Regions from separate parts of the Colwellia sp. MB02u-9 genome, predicted to be linked through region 2. Evidence: predicted binding sites of a transcription regulator. Region 2 holds the regulator's gene; each other region holds the start of a gene.

Region 1 (10,333 bases), on a different contig from region 2:
ACGTTTCTGAAAAGTTACAAAATATTATTAAATCTCAGCCAACCTACCCTTTTATTTATCACGATGTTATTGATAAAAAACAATTGAGTGGTTATGTCAATGTCATTGGTGAATTAACCAGACCGCTAAATTATGCACAATTGACCGAGTTAGTGCACCATAGTCACCAATACCATAATAACCTGCCGTCAAAACGTGGTTTTAATCGTCCAAACTCTTTATTTCGCTCTTTGGTGGGTACGAGTAGTGCAATGCAAGAGGTACGATTTTTAATTGAACAAGTGGCCTCTACTTCGGCCAGTGTCTTGATTTTAGGTGAGTCGGGCACAGGTAAAGAGGTGGTTGCGCGAAATATTCATAACTTGTCAGAGCGAAGTAAAGGGCCATTTGTGCCAGTTAATTGTGGTGCTATTCCCGCTGATTTATTAGAAAGTGAGCTGTTTGGCCATGAAAAAGGGGCATTTACCGGCGCTATTTCTACGCGCAAAGGTCGTTTTGAAATGGCGGAAGGCGGCACACTCTTTCTGGATGAAATTGGTGATATGCCACAACCCATGCAAGTAAAATTATTACGTGTATTACAAGAACGAACCTTTGAACGGGTAGGTGGCGCTAAAAGTTTAAAAGCTAATGTTCGAATTGTGGCGGCGACACATCAACATTTAGAAGACATGATTAAAACTAATCATTTTCGTGAAGACCTTTACTATCGATTAAATGTTTTCCCTATCGAAACTCCGTCGCTAAGAGAGCGAAAAGAAGATATTCCACTCTTGTTGCAAGAGCTTATTTCACGATTTTCTGCTGAGCAAGGGCAGTCAGTGCGCTTTACGGAACAAGCGATTGAATCGTTAAAAGAGCATACCTGGGCCGGTAATGTGAGAGAACTCTCCAATTTAATTGAACGTATGATTATTATGTATGGCGAGCAGGTGGTGAATGTTGGACAACTACCGTTGAAGTATCAACACTTAGATATAGATGACTATCAACCTGAATATCCTGAAGAGTTACAAGAACGTGAAGCAATTAATGAAATGTTTTCAGGTGCTGATTATGACGATGAAGATGAAGAGGAGGCTATGGCACAAACTAGCTCAGCAGATGCGAGCGCTGATAGTGGCAATATCCTTGATGTTTTACCAAATAATGGTCTGAACCTAAAAGAGTATTTAGCTGATTTAGAAATTTCCTTGATTAACCAAGCCTTAGGTAAAAATGATTGGGTTGTTGCTCGTTCAGCTGAGCTTTTAGGTATGCGCCGTACTACCTTGGTGGAAAAAATGCGTAAATATAATCTCCAGAAAGTAAGCTAATTATTCACGGCCATAAGCGCTAGGTAACAGCAAGACAAGTTAGCGTTGCTTTGTTAACTTAATTGCGTAAAACGCCCTTGAAATAATAATTATTTCAAGGGCGTTTTACTTTTTAGCACAGCCAATAAAGTCAGTTAAATACCCATTGTTAAATAGACATGGTAATAGCGATCTTAGATCGGCGTTCAGTATTTTTTTAACGGTTTTATGATGTTAGCCATTTTATTGACAGCCAGTTTTAATCGAAATAATGTGCTTTAATTACTGAATAATATGAGTTTAATTGGTTGGCATACTTAATGCTTTGTTCGGGTGTACTTCTTTACTCGGGTAAAATATTATGGCACTTGCCTATTCGACATCGACCAATTCTTCTTCAGCCCATTCTGCGCTGAATCGTGTAGTAACTTCATTTGATGAGGTTAGTTTTAAACGCGAGCAATCCAATCGACTAGAAAGCGAAAACTACGCGGGTGAATTGGCGTACTTACGTCAACAAAACAAACAACTGCAACACGTTATTGATGTTATGCCAACGGGGATGATCATGCTTGATGGCAACGGTATTGTGGTGAAAATTAATGACAGCGCTAAACGTTTGCTTGATGAACCCATTTTGGGTCAACCTTGGTTTGGTGTAATTAAACGCTCTTTTAAACCCCGCGCTGATGATTGGCACGAGGTTTCGTTAAATGACGGTCGCCGGGTAAAATTAGAAATTACCACTTTAGGTGGCCAACCTGGGCAGTTGATCATGATCACTGATTTAACCGAAACGCGACTTTTACAAGATAAGCTTGGCCAATTACAGCGACTATCGTCTTTAGGGCGTATGGTGTCAAAATTGGCTCATCAAATTCGTACACCATTATCGGCTGCCATGCTATATGGCGCTAATCTACGCAATAAAAAACTCAGCCAAGAGGCACGGGGTAATTTTCAAGACAAATTAATGTTACGTCTACATGACTTAGAGCAGCAAGTTAATGACATGCTGTTGTTTGCTAAAAGTGGCAGTAAAGCGGTTGTTGAACCGGTTAATATTAACCAACTGATTGAGCAAGCCAAGCAAGTCATTGAGCCGCAAGTGAGTCAAGCTGGCGCAAAAGTTAATTTGCATTTTTGCCAACAAGGCTGCGAGATTTTAGGCAATGTGAGTGCCTTGTCGGGGGCAATTCAAAACTTAATACACAATAGTTTATCTGTCATTAAAGCCGATGCCGTTATCAACATTAGTGCTTACTGTCAGGGCGAATATGCCTACATTAGTGTGCGTGATAATGGTCCGGGCATTAGTGGCGAGCTAGCCGATAAAATATTCGAACCTTTTTATACCTCAAGAAGCCAAGGCACAGGTTTAGGCCTAGCGGTGGTAAAATCTGTCACTAATGCACACCAAGGTGAAGTGAGCTTGTTAAGTCAGCCAGGTGAAGGGGCACATTTTTGTATGAAAATACCCTTACTGGTCAGTGAAGAGACTAAGGCGGCATTGACTGAGCATGAAAATGAGGCATTTTTGTCTAAGGAGCTTAGTCATGAGCACAAGTAAAATAATGGTTGTTGAAGATGACGCCGGACTGAGAGAGGCACTGGTTGATACTTTGCTGTTGGCGGGCTATCAATGTTTAGCCGTAGACTCAGGTGAAGACGCACTGATAAAACTTAAGTCGCATAACGTCGATTTAGTGGTGAGTGATGTACAAATGGGCGGCATGTCAGGACTGTCGTTATTGAAAAGTATTCGCCATAACTATCCAAAATTGCCAGTATTGATCATGACCGCCTATGGCACTATTGATGATGCCGTACAGGCCATGCGAGACGGTGCTCGCAATTATATGGCAAAACCCTTTGCGCCAGAAGTTTTACTGAATATGGTCAGTCAGTATGTGCCGTTACAAGTCAATGATGGTGGCGACCCTATTGTGGCTGATGCGCAAAGTCTTGAGTTATTAAATCTCGCCAAAAAAGTGGCAAATACTGACGCCTCTGTGATGGTTTTGGGACCTAGTGGCTCAGGTAAAGAAGTGCTGGCACAATATATTCACAATTACTCACCACGTAGCCAAGCGCCTTTTGTGGCGATTAACTGCGCTGCTATTCCTGAAAATATGCTTGAAGCCACTTTATTTGGTTATGAAAAAGGCGCTTTTACTGGCGCTATTCAAGCTTGTCCGGGTAAGTTTGAACAAGCGCAAGGTGGCACTATTTTACTTGATGAAATAACCGAAATGGACTTAAGTTTACAAGCCAAAATTTTACGCGTGTTGCAAGAGCGAGAAGTAGAACGCATAGGTGGACGTAAAACCATCAGCTTAGATGTTAGAGTGATAGCCACCAGTAATCGCGATTTAAAAGCCGCTGTGCAAAGTGGTATTTTTAGAGAAGACTTATATTATCGACTGAATGTATTCCCATTAACCTGGTTGCCACTTAATGAACGTCGTGATGATATTCTACCCTTGGCGACCCATCTTATTAGCCGTATTTGTCAAAAAGACGGTAATGTTATTCCTGAATTCACCGCCGCCGCGCGTAGTAAATTACTGGCTTACGACTGGCCTGGTAATGTGCGAGAGTTAGACAATGTTATTCAACGGGCGTTAATTTTACAAAGTGATCGTTGCATTGATGCGAATGATTTATTGATCGATGACTTTGAAACACCCAAGGTAGCAAGTGAGGCAGTAAACGCGGAAAAAAATGACAAACTCGGCAGTGAACTTAAATTACAAGAACATCAAATAATACTGGACACTTTGCATGCTTGTCGCGGTAGTCGTAAAGATGTGGCCGAGCGTTTAGGTATTAGTCCACGCACCTTACGTTATAAAATTGCGCGTATGCGTGATAGTGGTATTAATATCCCACTTTAAGAAAAAATAGGCTTAGTACCTGTTTGTAACAAAAAAACGACGCATTAACGTCGTTTTTTTCGTTTCATTAATTATTTATTTATATTTACGATATTTATTTATTTTTAGTTTCTATCTGATTTTAAAGTCTTTTTAAAGATTTCAAAAGACATTCTAGCTTTTTTATCAGGTGATTTTTTCAATATTTTGCGATATTATTTAGCTTGGCACTATGCTTGCTTTAACCTTAGGTAACATTAAGTAACAAGAAATTGACGAAAGCGAGATAGCCATGGATATTAAAACTAATTCTTTATACGCTCAAATGCAAAGCATGTCGATGGAAGCTATGGGTAATAAACTACCCATAGGTGAAGCAAATGGCATGGGCACACCACCGGTGAGCAAAGCCGGTAGTGACTTTGGTAGCTTATTAAAAGATGCCGTTAATAATGTCAATGAGCTACAACAAGATGCGGGTGCTAAGCGTACCGCTTTTGAACTTGGCGATCGCAGTGTTACTTTGGCTGACACCATGATTTCGGCGTCAAAGGCAGGTATTGCTTTCGATGCGACCGTTCAGGTGCGTAATAAGTTTGTTGAAGCTTATAAAGAAATTATGAGCATGCCCGTATAACGGCTCAGTGGTTAAGCATAAAACGATAGTGACGCGGAGAGAAGTAAGTGGCAGATTCAACAAACAACACAAATTTAACGGTGGCAGATAGTAACAATGACTTAGTCGCCAACGATAGTTCAGATGATGTTGGTGAACAAAAGTCAGGTTTAGCCGCGGCTATGGGTAATGTTGATTTTCTACGTCAAATGACCATAGTGATTGCGCTAGCGATTTGTTTCGCGATTGCTGTGTTTGTTATTATGCTAGCCAATGAAGCAGAATATCGTTTTTTAACTAAATTGCCCACCGAGCAATTAATTAAAACCATGGATTTTCTGGACAGCAAGCAAGTTGAATACCGCCAAGAAAACAACACAATATCGGTAGAAAGTGACCAATACCAAGATGTTAAGTTGATGCTAGCTCGTGGCGGCCTAAGTGATGCGCCTTCTGAGGGCAGCGAAATTCTTATGCAAGATATGGGTTTTGGTGTGAGTCAACGGCTTGAAACTGAACGTTTAAAGCATTCTAGAGAGCAGCAACTTGCCCGCACCATTGAAGAGTTAAAATCTATTTCACGCGCTCGAGTTTTATTAGCCATTCCACGTGAAAATGTTTTCGCTAAACGTGAAAAAAATCCGTCAGCTACTGTGGTACTGACCTTGAGTCGTGGCCGCCTGTTATCTGAAGAAGAAGTTGACGCTGTAGTAGATATTGTCGGATCAGCCGTGCAAAGTTTATCGCCGAATCGGGTCACGGTGACCGACCAAAATGGTCGTTTATTAAATTCTGGCTCACAAGATTCTGTGTCGTCACGCTCACGTAAAGAATTCGAAATTGAACAAAAACGCGAAGCAGAATACATGGATAAGATTGATTCGATCTTAATTCCCGTTGTAGGTTTAGGCAACTTTACCGCCCAAGTTGACGTGGCCATGGACTTTACCAATACTGAAGAAACTCAGCGGCGTTATAATTCAGATTTACCAGCTTTGCGTAGCGAAATGAAAGTTGAAGATAATACCATTGGTGGTTTACTCGGTGGTATTCCAGGTGCGTTAACGAATCAACCCCCGCTGGACAGTAATATTCCCGAAGATGCTACGGGCAATGCTCAACAGCAAACCATGCCGGGTCGTAAGCATACAGAGTCGACACGTAATTATGAACTCGACGAGGCTATTAGCTACACCAAACAACAAACCGGCGTTATTCATCGCATTAGTGTCTCTGTTGCCTTAGATTACTTGTCTGAGTTAAATGCTGAAGGTGAACCTGTACCAACACCACGCTCTGTACAAGAAATGGCTAATATTCGTCGTTTATTGCAAGGCAGTATTGGTTTTAACTTACAACGTGGTGATTCATTAGAGGTGGTTACTTTACCGTTTTCTCGCCCAGAAATTATAGCCGTGGCGCCACTAGCATGGTGGAAAGATCCTACTATTTATAAATATGCAAAATTGCTTGGGGCGGTTATCTTAATTGCTATCTTGTTTATTGCCGTGGTGCGTCCGATGTTAAAACGCCTAATTCATCCCGAAAAAACCCCGAGTGACTACGGTGATAAGTCGCTTGATAGTCATGTTGATTTGGGTGATGAAACCATGGACATGTTATCATCTGACTTTGATGCTGGCTCAATTGGCTTTGCTCCTGATGGTAGTTTACAATTGCCTGATTTACATCGCGATGGCGATATATTAAAAGCGGTACGGGCCTTAGTGGCAAACGAGCCAGAATTATCATCGCAAGTCGTTAAAAGTTGGTTAACCGAAAATGAGTGATGAAAATCAAGAACTAGCAGAGCAACAATCGTCTGGCTATGACGTCAATAAACTTGACGGCGCTGAAAAAGCCGCGATTTTATTGTTGAGTCTTTCAGAAGAAGATGCGGCACAGATACTAAAACACTTAGAGCCGAAGCAAGTGCAAAAAGTGGGTATGATCATGGCCGGTATGGAAGATTTTACTCAACAAAAAATTACCGCCGTGCATAAGTTATTTATTAACGAAATTCAAAATTTTTCTACTATTGGTTTCAAAAGTGAAGAGTTTGTCCGCAAAGCATTAACCGCAGCATTAGGCGAAGATAAAGCCGGTAATCTTATCGATCAAATTGTCAAAGGTGGTGGTGCTAAGGGCCTTGATTCTTTGAAATGGATGGACTCAAAGCAAGTGGCGAACATTATTCGTAATGAACATCCTCAAATTCAAACCATCGTTTTATCTTACCTTGAACCGGATCAATCAGCAGAAATACTGACCCAATTCGCCGACAAAGTGCGCTTGGATCTTATGATGCGTATTGCTAATTTAGAAGAAGTTCAACCCGCGGCATTGCAAGAATTAAATGAGATCATGGAAAAACAATTTGCCGGTCAAGCGGGTGCACAAGCCGCGAAAATGGGCGGCTTGAAAGCGGCTGCAGACATCATGAACTATTTAGACAATAATGTTGAAGGTATGTTGATGACTTCAATTCGCGAACATGACGAAGAAATGAGTCAGCAAATACAAGACCTTATGTTTGTCTTTGAAAACCTTGCCGATGTTGACGACCGAGGTATCCAAGCCATTTTAAGAGAAGTTCAGCAAGATGCGCTCATGAAAGCAATAAAAGGTGCTGATGAAGCCTTAAAAGAAAAAATTATGGCCAATATGTCTAAACGTGCTGCAGAAATGCTAGCGGATGATCTTGAAGTGATGGGGCCAGTACGCATTAGTGAAGTTGAAGCCGCGCAAAAAGAAATTTTGGCGGTTGCACATCGATTATCTGATGCCGGTGAAATTATGTTAGGCGGCGGCGGTGGCGGCGATGAATTCTTATAATCAAACATCAGAGAGTGTAACCTAATGGCAGCAGATTCTGAGCCAAGCACTGGGGCGATGGCGGAAAAAAAAATTGAAAAGGTTGATACCTGGTCAGCACCTAATGTGCAACCAGACGAAGATACAAAGGTTAATAAAACTAATGCCTTAGGCCAGCCAATGAACTGGCGTTATGAGCCACCAGAAGAGACAGAAGTGAATGAGCCTGTGCCGTTAACGGCACAAGACATGGAAGACATTCGTCAAGCCGCATTTGAAGAAGGCTTTAGTGAGGGAAAAGCAGACGGTTTTGCTAAAGGTTTTGATGAAGGTAAAACCAGTGGTCATGAAGCGGGTCTTATTTCAGGTAGTGAAGAAGGTGTGATACAAGGTTTAGCCGAAGGTAAAGAAACCAGCGAACAACAAATCGCGGCAATGCAAACCCTATTAGACCAATTACATCAGCCTTTGCTTAATGTTGAAAAAAATGTTGAAGCGCAACTATTACAGTTAGTCGTGCAACTAACTCAAGCGGTGACTAAGCATGAAGCGAAAACTAACCCAGATATTTTATTATCGGCTATCGCTGAAGGTATTAAAGCCTTACCGGCACAAGAGTCTCAAACCCAAATTTTATTGCATCCCACAGACATTAAATTGGTAGAAGAACAATTTGGTGCAGCACATATTCAAGAACAAGGTTGGCGCTTATTGGCTGCGCCACAATTAAGCCCCGGGAGTTGTCAAATTGAAAACAGCACTTCTAATATTGATCTGAGTGTTAAATCACGTTTGAATGAGGTTTTGGACTCGTTTTTGCTAGAAGCTTTACATCAATAAGCTTTACATCAATAAGCTATATATCAAAAAACTTATATCAATAAACCTTATATCAAGAAAATTATATCAATAAAACGAATCTCAATAAAAAATAAGTCATGAAACTTACAAAAATAAACCCGAGACACCTTAACTATCTAACGACAAATATTGTCCTGTTAAACTTTATCAATAAGCGTAAAAATTTCTATGGTTGATATAAATCGCATAACTGAACGTTTAAAAAATAGTGAAAAATTTATTCACCCGCACAGTGTCTCTGTTGCCGGGCGTTTAGTGCGTGTGGTGGGGTTAACTTTAGAAGCGGTTGGCGTTAAAGCCGCGGTTGGTAGCCAATGTTTGGTGGAAACCTCACAAGGCGAGCTGATTGCAGAAATTGTTGGCTTTGCCCAAGATATAACATTTTTAATGCCAGAACAAAGCTTGCAAGGGGTATTACCTGGCGCACGAGTCGTGCCTTTATCGACTAAAGCACGTTTACCCTTATCAATGGACTTGTTAGGCAGAGTTATTGACGGTGTTGGCAAACCGCTTGACGGTAAAGGGCCGATTAAAGCATCTGATAGTTATCAATATGACAGTTCACCGATCAATCCTCTATCACGACGAGCCATTACAGAGCCTCTAGATGTTGGAGTGCGCTCGATTAACAGTTTTCTAACCGTTGGTGTTGGGCAACGAATGGGCTTGTTTGCGGGCTCAGGTGTTGGTAAAAGTGTGCTGTTAGGTATGATGACACGTGGCACAAACGCTGATGTTATTGTAGTGGGTTTAATTGGCGAGCGTGGACGAGAAGTTAAAGAATTTATTGAAGAAATTTTGGGTGAAGAAGGTCGTGCGCGTTCTGTGGTGGTGGCAGCACCGGCCGATAATTCAGCGTTAATGCGGCTTAAGGGCTGTGAAACCGCAGTGCAGATCAGCGAATACTTTCGTGACCAAGGTTTAAATGTTTTATTGCTGGTAGATTCACTGACCCGTTATGCACAAGCGCAGCGCGAAATAGCACTAGCGGTAGGCGAGCCACCGGCAACGAAAGGTTATCCGCCATCAGTTTTCTCTAAATTACCCCAACTCGTTGAGCGAGCCGGCAATGGCGGGGACGGCCAAGGTTCAATCAGTGCATTTTTTACTGTATTAACCGAAGGTGATGATTTACAAGACCCAATTGCTGATGCTGCCCGTGCCATTTTAGACGGTCATATTGTTTTGTCTCGAAAATTAGCTGATGCCGGGCATTATCCAGCGGTTGATATTGAAGGCTCAATTAGTCGAGTTATGCCGATGGTAACCAGCCAAGAACATCAGCAACTTGCTAGGCAACTACGGCAGATTTATGCCTTATATCAAGAAAATAAAGACTTGATTGCCATTGGCGCCTACAGCAGAGGGACGGATCCAAGAATAGATCAATCGATTGACTTGCAACCCGTGATTCAATTTTTTTTGCAGCAAAAAACGCTTGAAATTATTCCTTATGATCAAAGTTTAACTCAGCTGCAGGAAGTATTAGCGGCAGCGCAAGCTCATGCCAATAAAAATCAGTAGACACAATAACGAATAGGTCACTAAACCGATGAAACAGTTGAACACCTTACATAAGTATGAACTTGATAAAGAACAAAAAGCCTCACAAGCATTACAAGTCGCAGAGGTCGATTATGAACAAAACAAAGCGCGTTTAAAAAGTGTTAGCGATTATCGTTTAGAATATATGCGCCGGCTTAATCAGCGTTCAATCGAGGGTATTGATAGTGCAACATATAGCCATTTTCATGCTTTTATCGCGAAACTAGATAACGCCTCTCAACAGGTTAAAGTTGCGGTTCATCAAGCTAAAGCATTAGTTGATACGCGAAAAAAACAATGGTTAGAGCAAAGGCAAAAAATACAAG
Region 2 (10,333 bases):
CGTAGGCGTAGCATTTTCTAAACGGCCATGAGGTATAGCAATGCCATTACCTATGCCCGTTGAGCCCAATCTTTCACGCTTAACTAAGCTTTCTAAGAGCTGAAAAGTATCATGGCTGTCGAGTTTATCGGCGGCCAAGCGACTTAAATATTCTAATATACGTTTTTTACTGGCACCCGGTGCTGCACAAATAGTGCAGTCCGGGGTTAAGATGTCTTGCAACTTCATAAACTTCTAAGACCTATAGCGAAATGGCGCTAATGTTTGTTGATTTTGCCTTTATATTTCAAGATTTGGCGATCTAGCTTGTCAATTAATGCATCAATCGATGCATACATGTCACTATGTTGTGCCTTAGCATGAACTTCAGTGCCACTTAAGTGCACCGTTGATTCGGCAATCTGATTCTGTTTTTCTACCGTTAATACTACATGTACATTATTGATATGATCAAAGTGACGCTCTAGTTTTTCAAACTTGCCATTGACATAATCACGTAATGAATCGGTAACATCGACATGGTGTCCAGTAAGATTAATTTGCATATATTTCAATCCTCTTTATTGGCTGAATAAAACTGCCTACAATAGGCTTTTACGTTGATTTGATGGCGGTATAGAAAGTGACTCTCGATATTTGGCAATGGTACGCCTTGCCACTTGTATACCTTGTTCTGCTAAAATATCTGCCATTTTACTGTCGCTGAGTGGTTTTGCAGGTACTTCGGCAGCCACTAGCTTTTTAATTAATTCACGAATAGCCGTTGATGAACATTCGCCGCCGTTTTCAGTACTTACGTGGCTAGAAAAAAAGTACTTAAGCTCAAAAATCCCTCTAGGTGTGTGCATATATTTTTGCGTGGTCACACGAGAAATGGTTGATTCATGCATATCTACGGCTTCGGCAATATCGTTCAATACCATAGGGCGCATTGACTCAGGTCCGTGTTCAAAAAAGCCTTGTTGGCGTTGCACAATGCAATTTGAAACCTTTAAAAGTGTTTCGTTACGGCTTTCTAAGCTTTTAATAAACCATTTTGCTTCTTGCAAGTTAGAGCGAATAAATTGATTATCAGTAGATGACTTCATTGAACGAGACATAGCGGCGTATTGCTGATTAACCGATAGTTTAGGGGCAGTGTCAGGATTGAGCTCTACTGTCCAGCGGCCGTTTTTCTTTTCAACAGACACGTCTGGGATAACATATTGTTCTTCACTTTTGATGACGCTATCACCTGGACGGGGATCTAAGCTTTGTATTAGGCGAATAACTTCGCGTAATTGCTCTTCTTTCAAGCGTAATTTACGCATCAATTGACGATAATCACGATTACCGAGCAAGTCAATATACTCGCTGACGGCGATTTTGCTTTCCGCTAACCAAGGGGTATCTTTAGCAAATTGATTGAGCTGAATACGCAAGCACTCTGGAATTGAACGAGCGGCAACACCAATGGGGTCAAATACGTTAATACGCTTTAACACCACTTCAATCTCATCAAGTTCTACACCATCAATACCGACACTCTCTAAGATCTCTTCGGCTGAAACGGTTAAATAACCGGCTTCATCTATGGCTTCAATAATGGCAATGGCAATGGTTCTATCAGTGTCAGTAAAGGGCGTTAGTTCCATCTGCCAAATTAGATGGTCTTGTAATGAGTCTTTCGTTTCACCTTGATAAGTATAATCTTCTGAGGCATGGCCAACACCGCCACTACTAACACCAGCACTGAAGTTATCATCCCATGTGCTATCGCTGTTGAGTTCTTCGGGGATGTCTGTTTTTGCTAAACCTTCAGAGGAGCTAATTTCGTCTATCGAGGGAGTGGAGTCTTCGCTGCCATCAGAGGATGCTGCTGAGTTTTCGCCTACCGTTACCGAATATCCTGCTTCTAAATGGTCAGGGGTACTTTCTGAATTGTTATCGTGCGTTTCGTCAACTTCAAGCAAAGGATTACTTTCAAGTGCTTCTTGAATCTCTAGTTGAAGATCCAAAGTTGATAATTGCAACAGTTTGATCGCCTGCTGCAATTGCGGGGTCATCGTTAACTGTTGTCCGATACGGAGTTGCAGAGTAGGACGCATTTACGTTTTCTTTTCCCTATTCAAATTCATTAATTCAATTGGTTTTATTCACTATAGCGTGAATTGTTCACCAAGGTATACATCTCTTACATGTTGATTTGCAAGAATTTGCTTTGAATTACCTTCAGCGATAAGTTCGCCATGACTAACGATGTAGGCATGCTCACAAACATCAAGTGTTTCGCGCACATTGTGATCTGTGATCAATATACCTATGCCACGATCTTTTAAGTGTAGGATAATTTTTTTTATATCACCTACTGAAATCGGGTCAACACCGGCAAAGGGTTCATCCAGTAATATAAATTTAGGATCTGCGGCTAATGCCCGGGCTATTTCAACTCGTCGGCGCTCACCGCCAGATAAACTCATGCCTAAGTTATCTTTTATATGGCCTATGTTGAACTCTTCTAATAAATGTTCAAGTTTTTCTTGTCGCTCAACATCACTAAGTGATTTACGTGTTTGTAAAATGGCCATGATGTTGTCATGAACCGATAACTTACGAAAAATAGAGGCTTCTTGTGGTAAATAACCGATACCTTTTCTCGCGCGCTCGTGCATCGGCAGTAAGGTTATATCTTCATCATTTAAGACAATTGAGCCACTGTCGTTCTTTACCAAGCCAACAATCATATAAAAAGAGGTAGTTTTACCTGCGCCATTTGGCCCTAATAAGCCAACAATTTGTCCAGCGGAAACGTGCATACTGACGTTTTTAACCACTTTTCTGCCTTTATAGGACTTGGCAAGGCCGGTTGCTGATAATGTAGAAGTTGACATTTACTCTTGCTTATCCTTTGATTTTATAGGCAATTCAGTTTTGTTCTTTGGCTGTAATACGGTTTCAACTTTAGCATTTTCAAGGCTTTCGGCATTGACATATTCTGTGGCAAAATTGTAGGTGATTTTACTGCCGCTCACTTTACTGCCTTCTTGGCTAAGGAGAGCATTGCCTGAAATAACGACGGTATTCATACTCGGCTCATAACGGATTTCATTGGCTTGCAAATTGATTGGGCTACCATCTTGAAGCGTTTGTTCAAAGGTCGCTGGAGAGCCTTTGGCAATATAAATTTTGCTGTCACTGTTTTCTTGGGTGATAACCTGTACTAACTCGGCATGTATGGTTAGTGTGCCTTGAGAAATAATGACATTATCAATATAACTGAATATTTTATTTTTGAGATCGGCAGCTTGGCGTGAAGAAGATATTTTAATCTCTTGTTCTACGTTAAATTTTTCTGCACTTGCGACAGGCACTAATAATGCTAACGCCGTGAGACAATATAAGTTATTTTTTAATTTTTTTATAAATAGTTTGTACATGTTCGGTCAATGTCATCTGTGTTGTGTTTAAGTCTACAATTAATCCTGAGCCATACATAGTAAATCCTTTACCTAATATTAAGATAGTTTGCTCTGAGCTGATAATATTAGTTTTTAAGTCCATTTCTAAATTTTTACCATGCACTTCCTGTATCAAACTTTCTTTATCAGTGGCGATTAAACGTACGCGATTTGCTAATTTTACGCGATTGTTATTATACAAGGTGCCTTCATTGGCGGTGATTTGCCAAGTAGGTTTGTTGTTCCTTGGGTATAAGGTATAGCGTGGATATTCAAAGTGTGTGACCCCTAATTCAGCATAATGTTCCATGCGTTTTGCTTCTACATTATAAGATAATGCCCCAGTGGTTTTATAAACATCACTGTTAAGGTTTTCAGCAATAAATTCAGGGTTATTCGCGGTATCGAGAATGTTGCTGGTTTCTTCCTTCGCGCCATACCATTCAAGTAAGCCATAGGTGGTTAAGGCCAATAAAAATAAGCTTATACTAACAAGGTATATGCGATTCATACGCTTGAACCCGTTGCATCAGCTAAGGTGTTTTGGCTTTGCATAATAAGATCGCAAGTCTCGCGCACGGCGCCGAAACCACCTCGGGTATAGGTGGTGTAGTCACAAGATTTTAAAATGGCGGGGTGTGCGTCATTGACCGCAATACTAAAACCAACATAATTAAGGCAGTCAAAATCTGGCATATCATCGCCGATGTAAGCCACTTGTTCAGGCGCTAACTTTAATGCGGCGAGCATAGCTTTTAAAGCCGGTAGCTTATTTTCTTCACCTTGTACTATGTGCTTAACATTTAATGCACTCATCCGGGTTTGCACAATAGTTGAGGTTCTGCCCGTGATCACCGCTACATCAACGCCGCTTGCACCTAAGGCTTTAACGCCATAACCATCTTTAGTATGAAAGGCTTTTAATTCTTCACCATTATTACCTAAGTAAATACGACCATCTGAAAAAACGCCGTCTATATCACAAACAAAGAGTTTGATTTTTTGCGCTTTTTGCCAAACACTTGGCGCTACTTTTCCGTATAAACTGTTCAACTTTAGAGCACTCCAGATTTTAATAAGTCATGCATGTTCATCGCGCCAATGGGTTGGTTATTATCGTTAACAATAATTAAGCCGTTAATTTTTTTGTCTTCCATGATCTTTAATGCCTCAGCCGCCAGCATATCTTGCTTAGCCACTAAAGGGTTTTTTGTCATTACGCTGGTAATGCTATCTTGATGAATATTAATTTCTTCATCTAAAATACGGCGTAAATCACCATCAGTAAACAGACCTATTAAGCGATTGTTTGCGTCAACAACAGCGGTCATACCCAAGCCTTTGAGTGACATTTCAACTAAGGCATCTTTTATTTTAGCTTCTTGGCTTACTGTGGGCAGACGTTCGTCTTTGTGCATGATATCGGCCAAACGTAATAATAGCCTTTTACCTAAGCTGCCACCGGGGTGAGATAAGGCAAAGTCATCGGCAGTAAAGCCGCGCGCATTCAATAAAGCTACCGCTAGGGCATCGCCCATCACTAAGGTTGCTGTGGTGCTAGAGGTGGGTGCCAAGCCTAATGGGCAAGCTTCTTGTGCTACTTTTACACAAACATGGCTATCGGCAAGTTTAGCCAGGGTAGAGTCAGGATTACCCGTCATGGCGATAAGTTTTGTGCCGATACGCTTTAGGACCGGAATAATGGCTAAGACTTCGCCAGTTTCACCCGAATTAGAAATGGTCAGTACCACGTCATCAACAGTCACCATACCTAGATCGCCATGGCTTGCTTCACCCGGGTGAACAAAAAATGCGGGTGTGCCAGTACTCGCCAAGGTTGCGGCAATTTTGCCACCAATATGCCCCGACTTACCCATACCAATCACGATGACGCGGCCCCGACAATTAAACATTAACTCACAAGCTTGAACAAAGTCGTCGTCAATAAATTGCGACAATTGTGCAATAGCTTGCTGCTCAATGTTAATGACATTTAGGGCTAATTGTTTAAAGTTTTTCATTGCTATAAACCACTTGTTACCTGTTGATTTGACTAAAAAGTAGCACTTGATAACCAATAAATACGGCTAATAATAGTAACCCTTTCGCCCGCGTGATGCGAAACTTTCCACCTCGACTAAAACAAAGTATAAATAATAAGAAGGTTGTTGCCAGCATAAATGGCGCGTCACGCACCGCGGCGGCATTATCGATATCGCCTGGCGCAATTAAGCCAGCTAACGATAAAACCGCAAGAATATTAAAGATATTCGAACCAATAATATTACCGAGCGCTAAATCATCTTCTTTTTTAATGATGCTCATAATACTGGCAGCTAACTCAGGTAAGCTAGTACCAATAGCAATAACCGTTAAGCCGATGACTAAATCACTAATACCAAAAGCTTTGGCGATAAATATTGATGAATCAACCAGAAAACTAGCACTGAGCGGCAGTAGTATCATACCGACCACTAACCAGATTACCGATTGTTTGGTACTGACCCCATCAGGCACTTCTTGTTCTGCTTCTAAGACCATTTTATCGTCGATAGGGTTTTGTTTTGCACGCCTTAACGTGACGACAAGTAAGGTGGCGATATAAAGGACAAAACCAATAATCAGTATTAAGCCTTCATTAAAACTAAAGTTGCTGTTTGCTAGCATATATGTCGCGATAGCCGTAACAACCAAAATAAGCGGGATTTCACGTTTAATGGTCGTTGAGGAAACGGATAAAGGATGAAACAGTGCGGTTAAGCCTAACACTAACGCAATGTTGGTAATATTTGAGCCAATGGCATTGCCGACGGCAGTATCTACATTACCCTGTAAAGAAGCGGTGACCGCTATCATCATTTCAGGTGCTGAAGAGCCCATAGCAACAATAGTTAAGCCAATTATCATGGGAGAAATACCCAGATTTCGTGCTAATGCTGAGGCACCAAATACAAATTTGTCTGCACTCCACACTAAAGTGATTAGTGAAAGTAATAAGATCAAAATTTGGATGAACATTCAAAGCTCCTGTTTGGCTAAGATAAATAAATAGTGTTTGTGCTAATTGATGAAAGACAAAGAGGAATTATAAACCACTGATGGTAACCGATGACACTCAATTAATACTCATTTTGCTAACATAACGTGAGCGAAAAGCATTATAAACTTTTTCTGATATTATTGGCACGTGGATTCACAATAAAATAACTAAGCCAAAAAAAAGGCTTATTCATTACGCTAACTTTACACTTGCGTTACATTTATATACTTTTGGTTACTCTTTTAGCACTAAATAGTTGTGAATTTGTAATGACTGAGGTGTTGCGCTGCGGTAGAATTCTACTACATAAAACAATAATTAACAGTGATGTTATTCCAAGCGATATGTCTGAAATTTTAGTTGATATCAAAAACATGACCTTTAAGCGTAACGAGCGTGTTATTTATGATGGCATTAGTTTGTCTATTCCTAAAGGTAAAGTTACCGCGATAATGGGGCCAAGTGGTATTGGTAAAACAACGTTATTGCGCTTAATTGGTGGTCAAATTAAACCAGAGTCTGGGCAGATCCTTTTCGATGGCCACGACATTCCTAAATTGTCTCGTAGTGCGTTATATGACATACGTAAACGTATGAGTATGTTATTTCAAAGTGGTGCCTTGTTTACCGACATGAGTGTTTACGACAATATCGCCTTTCCTATACGCGAGCATACTCAGTTATCAGAAGACATCATTGAAAAAATGGTGCTAATGAAATTAGAAGCGGTGGGTTTGCGTGGTGCAAGAAATTTACGCCCCAATGAACTCTCTGGTGGTATGGCGCGTCGAGCAGCATTAGCTCGTTCAATTGCGCTTGATCCTGAATTGATACTTTACGATGAGCCTTTTGCTGGCCAAGATCCTATTTCTATGGGTGTGATTGTCCGGCTCATTCATCAACTAGGTGATGCATTGGGATTAACCTCTGTGGTGGTTTCTCATGATGTTCCAGAAGCGATGAGTATTGCAGATTATATTTATATTATTGCCGAGCAAAAAATTATTGGCCAAGGTACGCCAGAAGAAATCTACGCGCACACCTCACCTTTAGTGCAGCAATTTGTTAAAGGTGAAGCTGATGGCCCAGTGCCATTTCATTATCCTGCGGCGTCATATAGTGAAGAGTTAATTGGTCGAGGTGTTGAGAAGTGAATCAGCTGCAAATATTGGGTCATAGCATTATCGAACAAATCTCAGGCTTAGGCAGAGCTTTGTTGATGTTAGCATCAGCGCTCTTGCATATTCCAAACCCACGCAAAGGTTTTCCTTTGTTGTTGAGCCAATTGTACTCTGTTGGCGTATTATCTTTAGTTATCATCGTTGTTTCGGGTTTGTTTATTGGCATGGTATTGGCTTTACAGGGCTATACTATTCTGGTTGATTTTGGCGCTGAAGCTAGCTTAGGACCAATGGTCGCCTTGTCGTTATTACGTGAGTTAGGTCCAGTGGTTGCCGCCTTACTTTTTGCTGGTCGAGCTGGGTCTGCGCTGACCGCTGAAATAGGTTTGATGAAAGCAACAGAGCAACTTTCTAGCCTTGAAATGATGGCCGTAGATCCTTTGCGTCGTGTTATTGCCCCGCGCTTTTGGGCTGGTTTTATCAGTTTGCCACTGTTAGCGGCTATATTCTCTGCGGTGGGTATTTTAGGCGCTCATTTAGTCGGTGTTGATTGGTTAGGTGTTGACAGCGGTACGTTTTGGTCGGTAATGCAGTCACAAGTGTCTTTCGAAAAAGACGTTTTAAATGGCATTATTAAAAGCGTAGTATTTGCTTTTGTGGTGACTTGGATCGCGGTTTATAAAGGTTATGCTTGTGAGCCAACCTCTGAAGGTATTAGCCGAGCAACCACTTCAACCGTAGTGCAATCGTCACTATTAGTTTTAGGATTAGATTTTGTATTAACCGCGATAATGTTTACAAGTTAATTTTTGTAAAAATTTATAGCGGTTATTTAGTTAAATATTATTTGAATTTGGTGGAAGACATGGTGTCGAAAAAAATAGAATTATTGGTCGGACTCTTTGCTGCAATTGGTATTGCTGCATTGTTAATGCTAGCACTAAAAGTAGCTGACAGCGGTATTACAGGAACTGGCAATACATATCAGTTATATGCCAAATTTGACAACATTGGCGGCTTGAAAGTTCGCTCGCCAATAAAAGTCGGGGGTGTTGTTATCGGCCGTGTCAGTGCAATTTCGTTAGACAGTGCAGATTATACGCCTTTAGTGACGTTAGAAATTTTTGCCGAGTATAATAACTTCTCAGAAGCGACTTCAGTGTCAATATTAACGGCGGGTTTATTAGGTGAACAATATGTAGGTTTGTTACCAGGCTTTATTCATAGCTCAGTTGAAATCTTAAAACCAGGTGATTATATTGAAGACACCAAACCTGCATTGATATTAGAAGAACTGATCGGTCAATTTTTATTCAGCCAAGGCAGCGGTGATTAATGATGATAAATAATGCGATGAAAAAATGCTTTTTTTGTTTAGCACTGCTAGGTTTTTCGATATCGGTTAGCGCCACAGGAGATGTTGATAAAAAAGACCCTTATCAAATGATTAAAACGGTTGCCGAGATTACTTTTAAGCGTTTTGCTGATGAACAAGTGGCGATACGTGCAGAGCCTAATTTATTGAAAACCATCGTTCGCGAAGAATTAATGCCGTATATAAATTATCAATATGCCGCTTATAAAGTGATTGGCAGCAACTTCAAGAAAACCAATCAGGCTGACCGAGCTGAGTTTGTACCGGCATTTCGTGAGTATCTTATCACCGCTTATGCGCAGGTTTTTACCTTGTACGATAACCAAAAGGTCGAATTTGCACCGGCAGAAGATTTTGCTGAACATCGCGTAGTGTCTGTTGATACGAGTGTAATAGAGCCAGGTCGCGGTCCAATTAATATTTCCTTTCGTGTGCGTAAGCATAAAAAAACCGGCGACTGGAAAGCCTATGATATGGTAGCAGAAGGTGTCAGCTTACTTGACAGCAAACAAGCGGAGTTAAGTGGTTTGATCCGTCAAAAAGGGCTAGCTCATGTCACTGAAATGCTAAAAGAAAAAAGTGCAAAGAGTATTGTTTTTAAATCATAAAAGTTAATTTTTGCCAAGCATACAGACAAAGTAGCGTATTATAAGGTTGTTAGTAGATAAAAATGATAGAAGTCCAACAAGCAGAGCAAAAAGCGATTTTTAGTGGTGCGTTAACCCGTGCTACAATAACGCCTGCATTTGATAAAAAGTACCGTAAATTAGTCAATAATGAACGAATTATTATTGACTTGGCTAAGGTGAGTCAAGTTGACACCGCAGGCTTAGCATGGATTTTATTATTAATTGAACTGGCGGCCAGCAAAGCTTGTCATATCAGTTTGATTAATTTACCTGAAGATTTATTAAAACTGGCAACCTTAAGTGCAGTTGATACGTTATTGCCGATAGAAACCCCTTAATCTACACGCTATTTGGAGCAAAAAGTGGAAGTAAAAGAGATAGAAAAATTAATTACCGATGCCGTTGAATTAGACGAGATTCATGTAGCATTCGATGGTTCACAATGTAAAGTAATTGCCATTGCTGACTTTTTAGGTGATTTAAGCCGAGTGAAAAAACAACAAACTATTTATGCCCCTTTAGCGAAAATTATTAACGAAGGTGTCATTCACGCGGTATCCATTAAAACCTTCACAACGTCTGACTGGCGCCGTGAAAAAATGTTTAACCTACCCCTTTAATTCACACCGACATAAAAGAATATACTCTTGGACGCATTTAAAATTATTGGTGGGCAACCACTACATGGCGAAGTGACTATTTCAGGTGCAAAAAATGCGGCATTACCTATT
Region 3 (10,333 bases), on a different contig from region 2:
GCCCTGCAGGCATCGTCGCTGGTTGGTCGTAGTGTTTTAGTTGAAGACAACGTCTTTGGTACAGAAGAAGGTCAAGCGGTAAAAGGCAAGTTAGTGACCGACCAAGCGGCAAGTAATGTCAATATTTACGTCGAAAATGTTGCCGGTGAAGTTATTCAAACCGTACCTGTGGGGGATGTATCCGCAGGTGAGTTTACCTTTACTTGGGACGGGAAAAACACCAATGGCGAACCGGCACCAGAAGGGGCTTATCGTTTTCGTGTTGCCGGCCTAGTCGATGGTAATGCATCAGAATTACAAGCGATGACTTACCGTAAAGTAGACAGTGTCACTTTGGCCGGCAACGGCGGAAGTATTTTATTAAATCTTAACGGTGGTAGCACCATGAAACTTTCTGATGTAGTCGAAGTTTCTCAAGGTTAACTATACCAATATCACTAATTATCTGATCATTTTTACTGGTTAAAATAACCCACTACTGCGTTATTTATTTAATAATTAGAACAACTAGTTATTAAAATAAATGCCTTATATTTGGCCATTTTTCCTGCGTATAAAGTAGACCACCTAATTAATGAGATAGGTATTAAACAATTTTTTGTATGAGGTGAAATTATGTCATTTAATATATCATTGAGCGGATTAAACGCAGCTCAGAAAGATTTGGATATAACATCCAACAACATTGCCAATGTAAACACCACTGGCTTTAAAGAATCACGAGCAGAGTTTGTTGACGTTTATGCGTCTTCACTTTTATCAGCCGGTAAAACTAAAGTCGGTGACGGTGTTTTGACAGCTGATGTGGCGCAACAATTTTCACAAGGTAGTATTAAGTTTACCAACAACTCCTTAGACTTGGCAATTACCGGTAACGGATTTTTTGCTACCGTACCAGAAATTGGTAGTTTAGAAACTTCATATACCCGATCGGGTCAGTTTAAATTGAACCAAGACAATTTTATTGTTAATTCTCAAGGTGGGCACTTATTGGGCTTTCCTGTTAATGGCGATGGTTCATCGACCTCAGTAAATTTAAGTACCGCCGAGCCTATTCGTATTCCAACCGCCTCAGGTGCACCACAGAGAACCTCAGAAGTTGATGTGCGAATGAATTTACCCGCAGGTGAAGCCTATATTAAAGATGCGCCAGGAAACTTTGACTCCACGGATCCATCAACATTTAATCATTCAACATCAGCAACGGTATTTGACTCATTCGGTGACAGTCATATTATGACTTATTACTTTGTCAAAGATAATCCAACGACCAACCCTAATCAGTGGATGATGTTTACCGCTGTTGATGACGAGATGGTTGATTTAGAGGCTGATCCTGGGCAGAGTAACCCCATTGCGGGGGCAGCGTCTGGACCGCTATCTGATCGCATATTACCTACACCGCCTTATGATGGGGTAGAGACCGGAGTTGTTGGTGCCAGATTAAGCTTTAATTCAGTAGGCGATTTTACTGGCATAGTGCCAAGCTTAGATGACGGCGGATTAACGACGCGCGCTCTTGGCGGCAACATCTTATCGAACGGTGCAGATCCTACTCAGACCATAAGTGTTAACTTTAATTTAGATCCCTCAGGTCCGAATCCAGATGAACCCACACAGTTTGCTTCCAACTTTCAAGTCACCTCTTTACAACAAGATGGACTAGCAGTTGGTCGATTAACCGGTATTGATATCGGCGGTGATGGTTTGGTCAGGGCGATATACAGTAATGGTACTTCCGAGCCTTTATCACGTATTGCGATGGCAAATTTTGCCAATGATCAGGGCTTAGAACAGGTTGGCAGCACTGGTTGGAAAGAAAGCATCGCCTCTGGAGAAGCGCTAGCGGGTGAAGCGGGTGCGGGTACCTTTGGTTCGATAAGTTCTTCAGCATTAGAGCAATCTAATGTTAATTTAACCTCTGAGTTAATTGACTTGATCTCGGCGCAACGAAATTTCCAAGCTAACTCTAGAGCACTCGAAGTTGGTAATCAGTTAAACCAAACCATTTTACAGATTCGTTAATCTCAATAGTGGTTAATCTCAGTAGTGGTTAAGAGCAATAGACAATAATTGCTCTTAGCTACCAGATTAATTTATAGCACTCAGCGCTAGTTATTGAGTCAATGAAGTTAAAAAGCCAGATAATCATCCATTGATATCTGGCTTTTTTATACTCAGGACGAGCAGACCGTAAAGGAATAGTGGTCAGTACAAAAGCTTAGTAAAAAAGTCATCAGATCATAAGTTTAACACCATTCGTATTCCACCTTATTAAGCCTTCTTAATTTTTGGCACTTTATTTGCAACAGTTTCAATATTATTAATATTATTGAGTGAAGTTCATTATGGATAAGATGTTGTATATCGCCATGAGTGGTGCAAAGCAAAACATGCAAGCCTTATCAGTCAATGCTAACAACCTCGCTAACGCCAAAACTACGGGCTTTAAAGCGGATCTAGCCAATGCTAGATCCATGCAAGCCTTTGGTGAAGGCATGCCTTCTCGGGTATTTTCAATGACCGAACGAGCAGGCCAAAACTTTGACACTGGTGCCTTATTGACCACAGGACGTGATCTTGATATTGCCATTCAAGGCCAAGGTTGGTTAACGGTACAAACCGAAGATGGCACTGAAGCCTATACCCGCAATGGTCAGTTGAAGTTGAACGACAACGGGGCACTTGAAACCTCAAGAGGTGACATAGTTATTGGCGACCGTGGGCCAATTTTTTTACCTCTACCGGTAAGTAATATCAATATCACGTCTGATGGCACCATTATGGTTCAGCCTGAAGGAGCACCAAGCTCTGCTCAAGAAGAAGTCGGCAGAATTAAATTTGTTAAGCCAGATAATCGCTTGCTAGAAAAAGGCAGTGATGGCTTATTTCGTCGTCAAGACGGCAACAATGAACCGGCCGATGTCACAGTAAAAGTGGCGAGCGGGGCATTAGAGTCTAGTAACGTAAACCCTATTAGTGAAATGACCGATATGATCGCGCTACAGCGTCAATTTGAAATGCAGTTAAAAATGATGAAAACCGCAGAAGAAATTGACGCAAGTGCAGCTTCATTATTAAAAGCGTTCTAAATAAAATTTTTCGAGGTGATGTATGAATCCAGCATTATGGATCAGTAAAACAGGCTTAGACGCCCAAACCAAAGAGATTGCGGTTATTTCCAACAATCTAGCCAACGCCAGTACCATAGGTTTTAAAAAGAGTCGCGCGGTATTTGAAGACTTACTTTATCAAAATATTAATCAGCCTGGTGGGCGTTCAGCACAAGACACTGAAATGCCGTCAGGGTTAATGTTAGGTGCGGGTACCAAAGTGGTAGCAACACAAAAAATTCACACCCAAGGTGACATGCTTAATACCGACAATGCCTTAGATCTGATGATCCAAGGTGAAGGTATGTTTGAAATTTTAATGCCTGACGGCTCTTCTGCTTATTCACGTAATGGTCAATTTACCATGAACGATGAAGGCAGCATAGTGACCCCAGGCGCGGGTTATCTAATGCAACCGCAAATAACCGTGCCAGAAGATGCCTTGAGTATTATTGTGTCGCAAGACGGCGAAGTCTCCGTCACCTTGCAAGGCCAAGCTGAACCCGCTGTAGTCGGACAAATTAATACCGTTAACTTTGTCAACCCAACCGGATTACAGCCAATCGGGCAGAACTTATACATTGAAACTGCAGTAAGTGGTGCAGCACAAGAGGGTGTGCCAGGTTTAGCGGGTTATGGCATGATAGTGCAAGGTGCGTTAGAAACCTCAAATGTTAATACCACCGAAGAGCTGGTTAACCTGATTGAAAGCCAACGAGTTTATGAAATGAACTCGAAAGTCATTTCTGCGGTTGACGAAATGCTTAGCTACATTAATCAGCAACTATAACGTTGAGGAAGGTATCATGAAAAACACCCGAACTTCGTTATTAAGCACAGTATTTACCGTCAGTATGGTCGCGCTATTATTCACGGGTTGTGCTAGCACTAAGCAAGAAAAAACATTGCCTAATGATCCTGACTTTGCCCCCATTTTACCAGAAATGGAGGATAAACCTTTAGTGCCAACGGGTTCTCTTTTTAACGTCAATTATGTTAATAACATCTATTCAGACTCTAAAGCGCATCGGGTTGGCGATATTATTTCCGTGATTTTAAGTGAAAGTACCCAAGCGCAAAAAAGTGCCAAAACAGAGTTTAAAAAAGCCAATAGTGCCACGCTCAATCCTATTACCGGTTTTGGTGGTGCAGCGGTAAATTTCAACAACAAAGCTATACAATTTGGTTACGACCAAAGCTCAGATTTTAAAGGTGATTCAAAAGCCAATCAGGGCAACAGTTTAGCCGGCAATATTTCGGTGCATGTCTTGAGAGTTTTACCCAACGGTAACTTGATGATCCGTGGTGAAAAATGGATGTCATTAAATAATGGTGATGAATATATTCGCTTAACGGGTATTGTTCGTTCGCAAGACATCAGTTCAGATAACACAGTTACCTCGAGTAAAGTAGCGAACGCCCGTATTGAATATGCTGGCACCGGCACATTCGCTGACGTGCAAGAGCAAGGCTGGTTGTCGAAGTTTTTCAATAGTTCATGGTGGCCTCTTTAGTAGGATCATAGCAGTAGGATAAGAGAATGAAAAAATATTTAGTTAGCTTTGCTTGTTTAACCTTGATGCTTTTATTACCAGAAGCCAATGCCCAACGCATTAAAGACTTGGCTGATGTTGCTGGTGTGCGCAGCAACCAATTAATTGGTTATGGTTTGGTGGTGGGTTTGCCAGGTACGGGTGAGCAAAGTCCTTTTACCGAGCAAAGCTTTAAAACCATGTTAAGCAATTTTGGCATTAAAATGCCGGCGAATTTAAAACCAAAAATTAAAAATGTGGCTGCTGTGGCAGTCCATGCTGAATTACCTGCATTTGCCAAACCAGGGCAAACCATTGACGTTACCGTGTCGTCTATGGGTAGCGCACAAAGTTTACGTGGCGGTACCTTAATACAAACTATTTTAATGGGACTAGACGGTAATGCTTATGCGGTTGCCCAAGGTAGCTTGATTGTTAGTGGTTTAGGCGCTGAAGGCTTAGACGGCTCAAAAGTAATTGCTAATACCCCCACCGTAGGTCGTATCGCCAATGGTGCTATGGTTGAGCGCGAAGTATTATCGCCCTTTGCTTCAGGTGACCATATTACTTTTAATCTTCATAACGCCGACTTTACCACCGCAAAGCGCCTTTCTGACACCATTAATAACTTAATTTCTGGCTCTGCACGCGCCATTGACGCTGCGTCGGTACAAGTTACTGCGCCAAGAGATGCTGCGGATCGGGTGAGTTTTTTGTCAGTATTAGAAAACTTAGAATTTGAACCTGGTTCGCCAGCGGCAAAAATTATTGTTAACTCACGCACAGGTACTATCGTTATTGGCGCTGATGTTCGCCTATTACCGGCGGCAATTACCCATGGTGGCATTACCGTCACTATTAACGAAGTGGCGGCTGTTTCACAGCCCAATGCCTTTGCTGAGGGTGTAACGGTAGCGACTAATCAATCGATTATTGACGTTAAAAAAGATGACTCACGGATGTTCGTTTTTGACCCCGGCGTTACGCTAGACGCACTCGTGCGGGCTATCAATCAAGTAGGCGCTGGCCCTGGTGATGTGATGGCGATATTAGAAGCCCTAGACCAAGCTGGTGCATTACGTGGAGATTTGATCATTATTTAATGAACAAATAAAGCTTATGACAACACGTATTGCAGACGCACAAAACTTTTTAGACGTTAATGGCTTAAACTCGATTCGCCAAGACGCGAAATCGGGTGATAAAGCCGGTAAAAAAGACGCATTAGAACAGGCTGCTAAACAGTTTGAAGCTATTTTTATGCAAATGCTGATGAAAAGCATGCGTAAAGCGCAAGAAGTGTTGGAGTCTGACAGCCCATTTAATTCAGAATCGACAAAATTTTATCGTGACATGCATGATCAACAAATGTCACTAGAGTTGTCTAATAATGGTGCCTTAGGTCTTTCTGAACTTATTGTTCGCCAGCTAGGTGGCGACAGTGAAAACTTTACCCCACATAATATTTTACGCAGCGATGGCAATCTCGATAGTCGTGGCAGTTTGCGTATTAGCGAGCCGGCATTGCTCAGCAATATAAGCACAGTCAATGACTCGTCAGCGCATCAGGATCCTAGTAAAGATCGTCAAACAAATGGCTCTATTGCTGCCCAAGCGGCCAGCATGATGCAAAGCCCAACCTTCGAACAGCCAAAAGATTTTGTTAGCGCCTTAACCGCTGATGCTAAACGTGTACAAGATAAAATCAACGTACCCTTTGAGGTCGTTATTGCCCAAGCCGCGCTAGAAACCGGTTGGGGTCAAAAAATAATCAAAACCAATTCAGGTGAAAGTTCGAATAACTTATTTAATATTAAAGCGGATAGCCGCTGGGCTGGCGAGAAAACACACAAAGAAACCTTAGAGTTTGAAAATGGCGCTATGGTGAAAAAGCGTGAACCGTTTAGGGTTTACGAATCTATTGGCCAAAGTGTTGATGACTACTTAAATTTATTGACCAAAAGCGAACGTTATCAGGGGGCATTAGAAAATTCGGCCAATGTGGAGCAATTTTTGCATAACCTACAAAGTGCTGGTTATGCCACTGATCCTGATTACGCTAAAAAAATCATAGGAACACTTCGGACAGTAACCAGCTTATTAGATAAATAATAAATAAGTTTACCGCTAATTTCACTGTTGAAATTAACGTTACTGTAGGAGTTTAGGTCATGTCGATTAATCTGTATCAAACTGGTGTTAGTGGTTTACTGTCCGCGCAGCAGCAGTTAGGCACTACAGGTCATAACATTGCTAACGTTAATACTGAAGGTTATACCCGCCAACGTGCTGAACAAGCCGCAATGGCAGGAAATGCTAACAGCGGTAATTTTATTGGCGCGGGTACTTATGTTCAAGACATTACTCGGCTCTACGATCAATTCTCTTATAAAGAACAATTACTCAATAAAAGTAACTTGGGTAATGCGGACTCAATTAGTACAGACCTCAACCAATTAAATCAAATCATGTCATTTTCAAACGAAGCTATTGGCGGCTCTATTGATCGGTTTTATCAAGCGGCTAATGGTATTGCTGACAACCCAAGTGACATTGGCTTACGTAATATCGCCCTCAGCCAAGCCGAGGTATTAGCCAAAGATTTTAACAGTTTAAATGATAATTTAGACCAGCTTGAAAAGTCGACTAACGGCGAAATCGAGCAAATAGCGAACAAAATATCGCAAATATCTCTTAATTTGGCCAAAATTAATGAACAAATATTAGATAGTAAAAACCTAGATCAAACTGGCCAACCCAATGATTTATTAGACAAGCGTGACCAACTGGTGAGCCAACTGGGCGAATATACCTCGGTTAATACCATTGAAGACTCTAATGGGGTAATGACCGTTATGATAGGTAATGGCGCAACGCTTGTTGCCGGTACTACGGCTTTAACGGTGAGTGTGCAAGCGGGCGATCCGGACCCATTAAAAACAAAATTACAGTTAAATAGTCGCAATGGCGCGGTCGCACTTGAGGGCGCTAAGTTGGGTGGTGCTATTGCCGCCAAAATAGAATATCGTGATGAGCATGTTGCCAAAGCGCGCAGCGAACTCAATCGTTTAGCCATGTCAGTGTCACAAACCTTAAATCAAACCCAAGCACAAGGGCTAGATTTAAATGGCAAGCAGGGCCGAGATATTTTTACTGATATTAACAGCACCAGCCTACAAAATTCACGCGTACTCGCCTCATCAAAAAATTCAGGCAGTGTGCAAGCGGGCATAAAAATCACTGACATTTCATTAGTGCCTACCAATGAATTTAGCGTTAAGTATGACGGCTCAGACTATATTATGACCAATGAACTTAATGGCAGCAAAACCACCTTAGCCGAGTCATCTTTGGGCTCGGGGGTTTACCCAACCGATTTTGGCTTTGAATTTACCCTTAATTCAGGCACAGCCAATACAAATGATAGTTTTACGCTGCGCTCAACCGAAAACAGCGCTGCATTAATGCATCTCACGCTTAACGATCCTAAAGGCATAGCTGCAAGCTCTGCCATTTCGGTAGCGGCGAATGATAATAACGTTAGTAATGGCACTGTGAATATTGTCAATGTAACGAATCCAGAAATTGCCCGCGCTTTTACCGAAGGCAGCAATGAAAAATTAACCGTAGATGTTTATGAAAGTGTGCCAGGCACCTTCGAATACCGAGTTTATGACGCGGCTAATCCACCACCGGCGCCATCATTAGCCAATGGTAGCTTTGCCGCTGGCGCATCAGCGGTTATTGACATGCCACCATTGCCAGCAACCGCCGCTTTTCAAATAGATATTGCCGGTTTACCCGTTGGGCAAGGGCCATTTGCTCGGGAAAAATTTACTATCTCAGATGCTTTTGGCTCAGGTAACGCCAGTAATGCCAGCATAATGGCGGCCACGCAAGAACAACAGATTTTAGGTGGCGGTAAACAAACCTTTAACCAAGCATTAGCCACGGCCACGGCGGATGTAGGATCAAATGCCAGTTCGGCTGAATTTGTTGCTGACACAGCGCAGGCACTGTATACCCAAGCCTATAACCGCAATCAATCTAAGTCAGGGGTAAATCTTGATGAAGAAGCGGCAAACTTATTGAAATACCAACAAGCCTACCAAGCGTCGTCACAGATAATTTCAGTGGCAAATACCATTTTCGACACATTACTAGCGGCCACTAGATAGGAGTTATTATGCGCGTTTCTACAGCACAGTTTTATATTCAAAGTGGCGTAAAAATGTCTGACCAGCAGTCTAGCCTTAACGAACAAGTTAATCACATTTCTACGGGTAAGCGGGTTGTAACCGCCAAAGACGACGCCATAGCCTATGGCACCTTAGCCGGTTATAAAAATGATTTGGCCAATATTGATAAGTACCAACGTAATATTACCCAAGCAGAAAATCACAACAGTTTAATTGATACCACGCTAGCCAGTGCTGAAGGCATGATAAATGAATTAAAAGACTTAATGCTACAAGCTAATAATGGCGCTTACACCGCAGATGACCTTGCCGCTATGGGCAAACAGGCCAGCCAAAATTTGCAGCAAATACTCGGCATTGCCAACACCCAAGATCAATCGGGCAGTTATGTTTTTGCCGGTTACCAAATTAACGATGCACCGTTTGCTTTACAAGCCGATAACTCAGTGAACTATCGCGGTGATAATGGTGTGAGAGAATTACAAATAGCCAAAAACGTCACCATAGCGACGAATCAAAGTGGTGAACAGGTTTTTGAAAAAGTGCCCAATGCTATTGGCGACTTTTCTGCCACTTACAATAGCAATAGCTCAGGCATAGCGGTTGAACGTGCCGTTGTCGCCGATGCGAGTAGTTATAATAGTGTGGCTAATCCAGCAGACTTTACCTTTGAATTTAGCACAGCCACTGATTTAAGCATTACTGACGGCGCCGGTAACGTGACCAATATCGCGGATTACGCACCAGGGCAAACCATTGCCTTTAACGGTATTGAGGTTAAATTAAGCGGCAACCCATTGCCGGGCGATAACTTCTCGCTAACACCGGAACAAAATGTCGGCATTTTTGACACGATAAAATCAGCCATTGATTGGATTAACAACAAGGCCAGTGGCGAAGAAGACCCACAAGTACAAGTTGACTATAATCAAATTCTTAACCAACTAGGTGATTCAATTAACCACCTAACGTCTAGCCGAGCAGAGTCGGGTATTAACTTACAAGTTATCGACCGTCAAAAAAGTAACCATTTAGATACTGAGTTGTATTTAACCTCAGGTAAATCATCGATTGAAGATTTAGATATTGCCAAAGCTTATTCTACTTTTGAACAATCAAAAGTAGCCTTGCAAGCGGCGCAGCAAACCTTTACGCAGGTACAGGGTTTGACTTTGTTTAATTATATTTAATCACACTTTCAAACGCTATTTTAAGCATTATTTAAGCTAAAACTCGGTATTTACATTAGCTTGCTTAATTTTGGTACAGATGTTGCTTTAGTAGAAGTAGGAAGCATAAAGATAAAGAAAAATATAAAACTGGCGGTTTCAGCTTGTAAAGCTTAATCGCAAAAATCATGGCTACTAAGGCCAATATAGCCCGAATGCATGGCAACAGTTGTTTTAGCCATAAGTTGTTTTAGCATTGATAAGTTTTAGTAATGATAAACACGGGCTGAAAACTACAGTGTTGGCAGTTTGTACACAAA

The links. The regulator sigma-54, encoded in region 2, starts transcription at its own class of promoters, with help from an activator protein. The targets are predictions, from matches to a motif close to GTTGGCACGNNNNTNGNNT.
Region 1: a site for sigma-54 is predicted at 1,603-1,621, ahead of H4J65_RS06060 (PAS domain-containing sensor histidine kinase). Genes of this name have one in related genera too.
Region 3: a site for sigma-54 is predicted at 2,291-2,309, ahead of flgF (flagellar basal-body rod protein FlgF). Genes of this name have one in related genera too.

What each region holds. Positions count from the first base shown of each region.
Region 1 is NZ_JACGVF010000088.1:2,003-12,335, forward strand. It holds gene H4J65_RS06055 (sigma-54 dependent transcriptional regulator) at 1-1,316, shown strand, start outside; gene H4J65_RS06060 (PAS domain-containing sensor histidine kinase) at 1,657-2,865, shown strand; gene H4J65_RS06065 (sigma-54 dependent transcriptional regulator) at 2,852-4,192, shown strand; gene fliE (flagellar hook-basal body complex protein FliE) at 4,464-4,808, shown strand; gene fliF (flagellar basal-body MS-ring/collar protein FliF) at 4,856-6,577, shown strand; gene fliG (flagellar motor switch protein FliG) at 6,570-7,622, shown strand; gene fliH (flagellar assembly protein FliH) at 7,647-8,441, shown strand; gene fliI (flagellar protein export ATPase FliI) at 8,631-9,986, shown strand; gene fliJ (flagellar export protein FliJ) at 10,015-10,333, shown strand, end outside.
Region 2 is NZ_JACGVF010000100.1:197,671-208,003, reverse strand. It holds gene ptsN (PTS IIA-like nitrogen regulatory protein PtsN) at 1-228, opposite strand, end outside; gene hpf (ribosome hibernation promoting factor) at 258-545, opposite strand; gene H4J65_RS17080 (RNA polymerase factor sigma-54) at 582-2,087, opposite strand; gene lptB (LPS export ABC transporter ATP-binding protein) at 2,139-2,870, opposite strand; gene lptA (lipopolysaccharide transport periplasmic protein LptA) at 2,871-3,350, opposite strand; gene lptC (LPS export ABC transporter periplasmic protein LptC) at 3,382-3,948, opposite strand; gene kdsC (3-deoxy-manno-octulosonate-8-phosphatase KdsC) at 3,945-4,490, opposite strand; gene H4J65_RS17055 (KpsF/GutQ family sugar-phosphate isomerase) at 4,493-5,458, opposite strand; gene H4J65_RS17050 (calcium/sodium antiporter) at 5,475-6,455, opposite strand; gene mlaF (phospholipid ABC transporter ATP-binding protein MlaF) at 6,822-7,631, shown strand; gene mlaE (lipid asymmetry maintenance ABC transporter permease subunit MlaE) at 7,628-8,404, shown strand; gene mlaD (outer membrane lipid asymmetry maintenance protein MlaD) at 8,464-8,934, shown strand; gene H4J65_RS17030 (ABC transporter substrate-binding protein) at 8,934-9,581, shown strand; gene H4J65_RS17025 (lipid asymmetry maintenance protein MlaB) at 9,644-9,940, shown strand; gene H4J65_RS17020 (BolA family protein) at 9,965-10,222, shown strand; gene murA (UDP-N-acetylglucosamine 1-carboxyvinyltransferase) at 10,250-10,333, shown strand, end outside.
Region 3 is NZ_JACGVF010000096.1:157,455-167,787, forward strand. It holds gene H4J65_RS13100 (flagellar hook assembly protein FlgD) at 1-423, shown strand, start outside; gene flgE (flagellar hook protein FlgE) at 616-2,025, shown strand; gene flgF (flagellar basal-body rod protein FlgF) at 2,349-3,092, shown strand; gene flgG (flagellar basal-body rod protein FlgG) at 3,115-3,903, shown strand; gene flgH (flagellar basal body L-ring protein FlgH) at 3,920-4,627, shown strand; gene H4J65_RS13125 (flagellar basal body P-ring protein FlgI) at 4,654-5,748, shown strand; gene flgJ (flagellar assembly peptidoglycan hydrolase FlgJ) at 5,765-6,757, shown strand; gene flgK (flagellar hook-associated protein FlgK) at 6,817-8,823, shown strand; gene flgL (flagellar hook-associated protein FlgL) at 8,832-10,034, shown strand.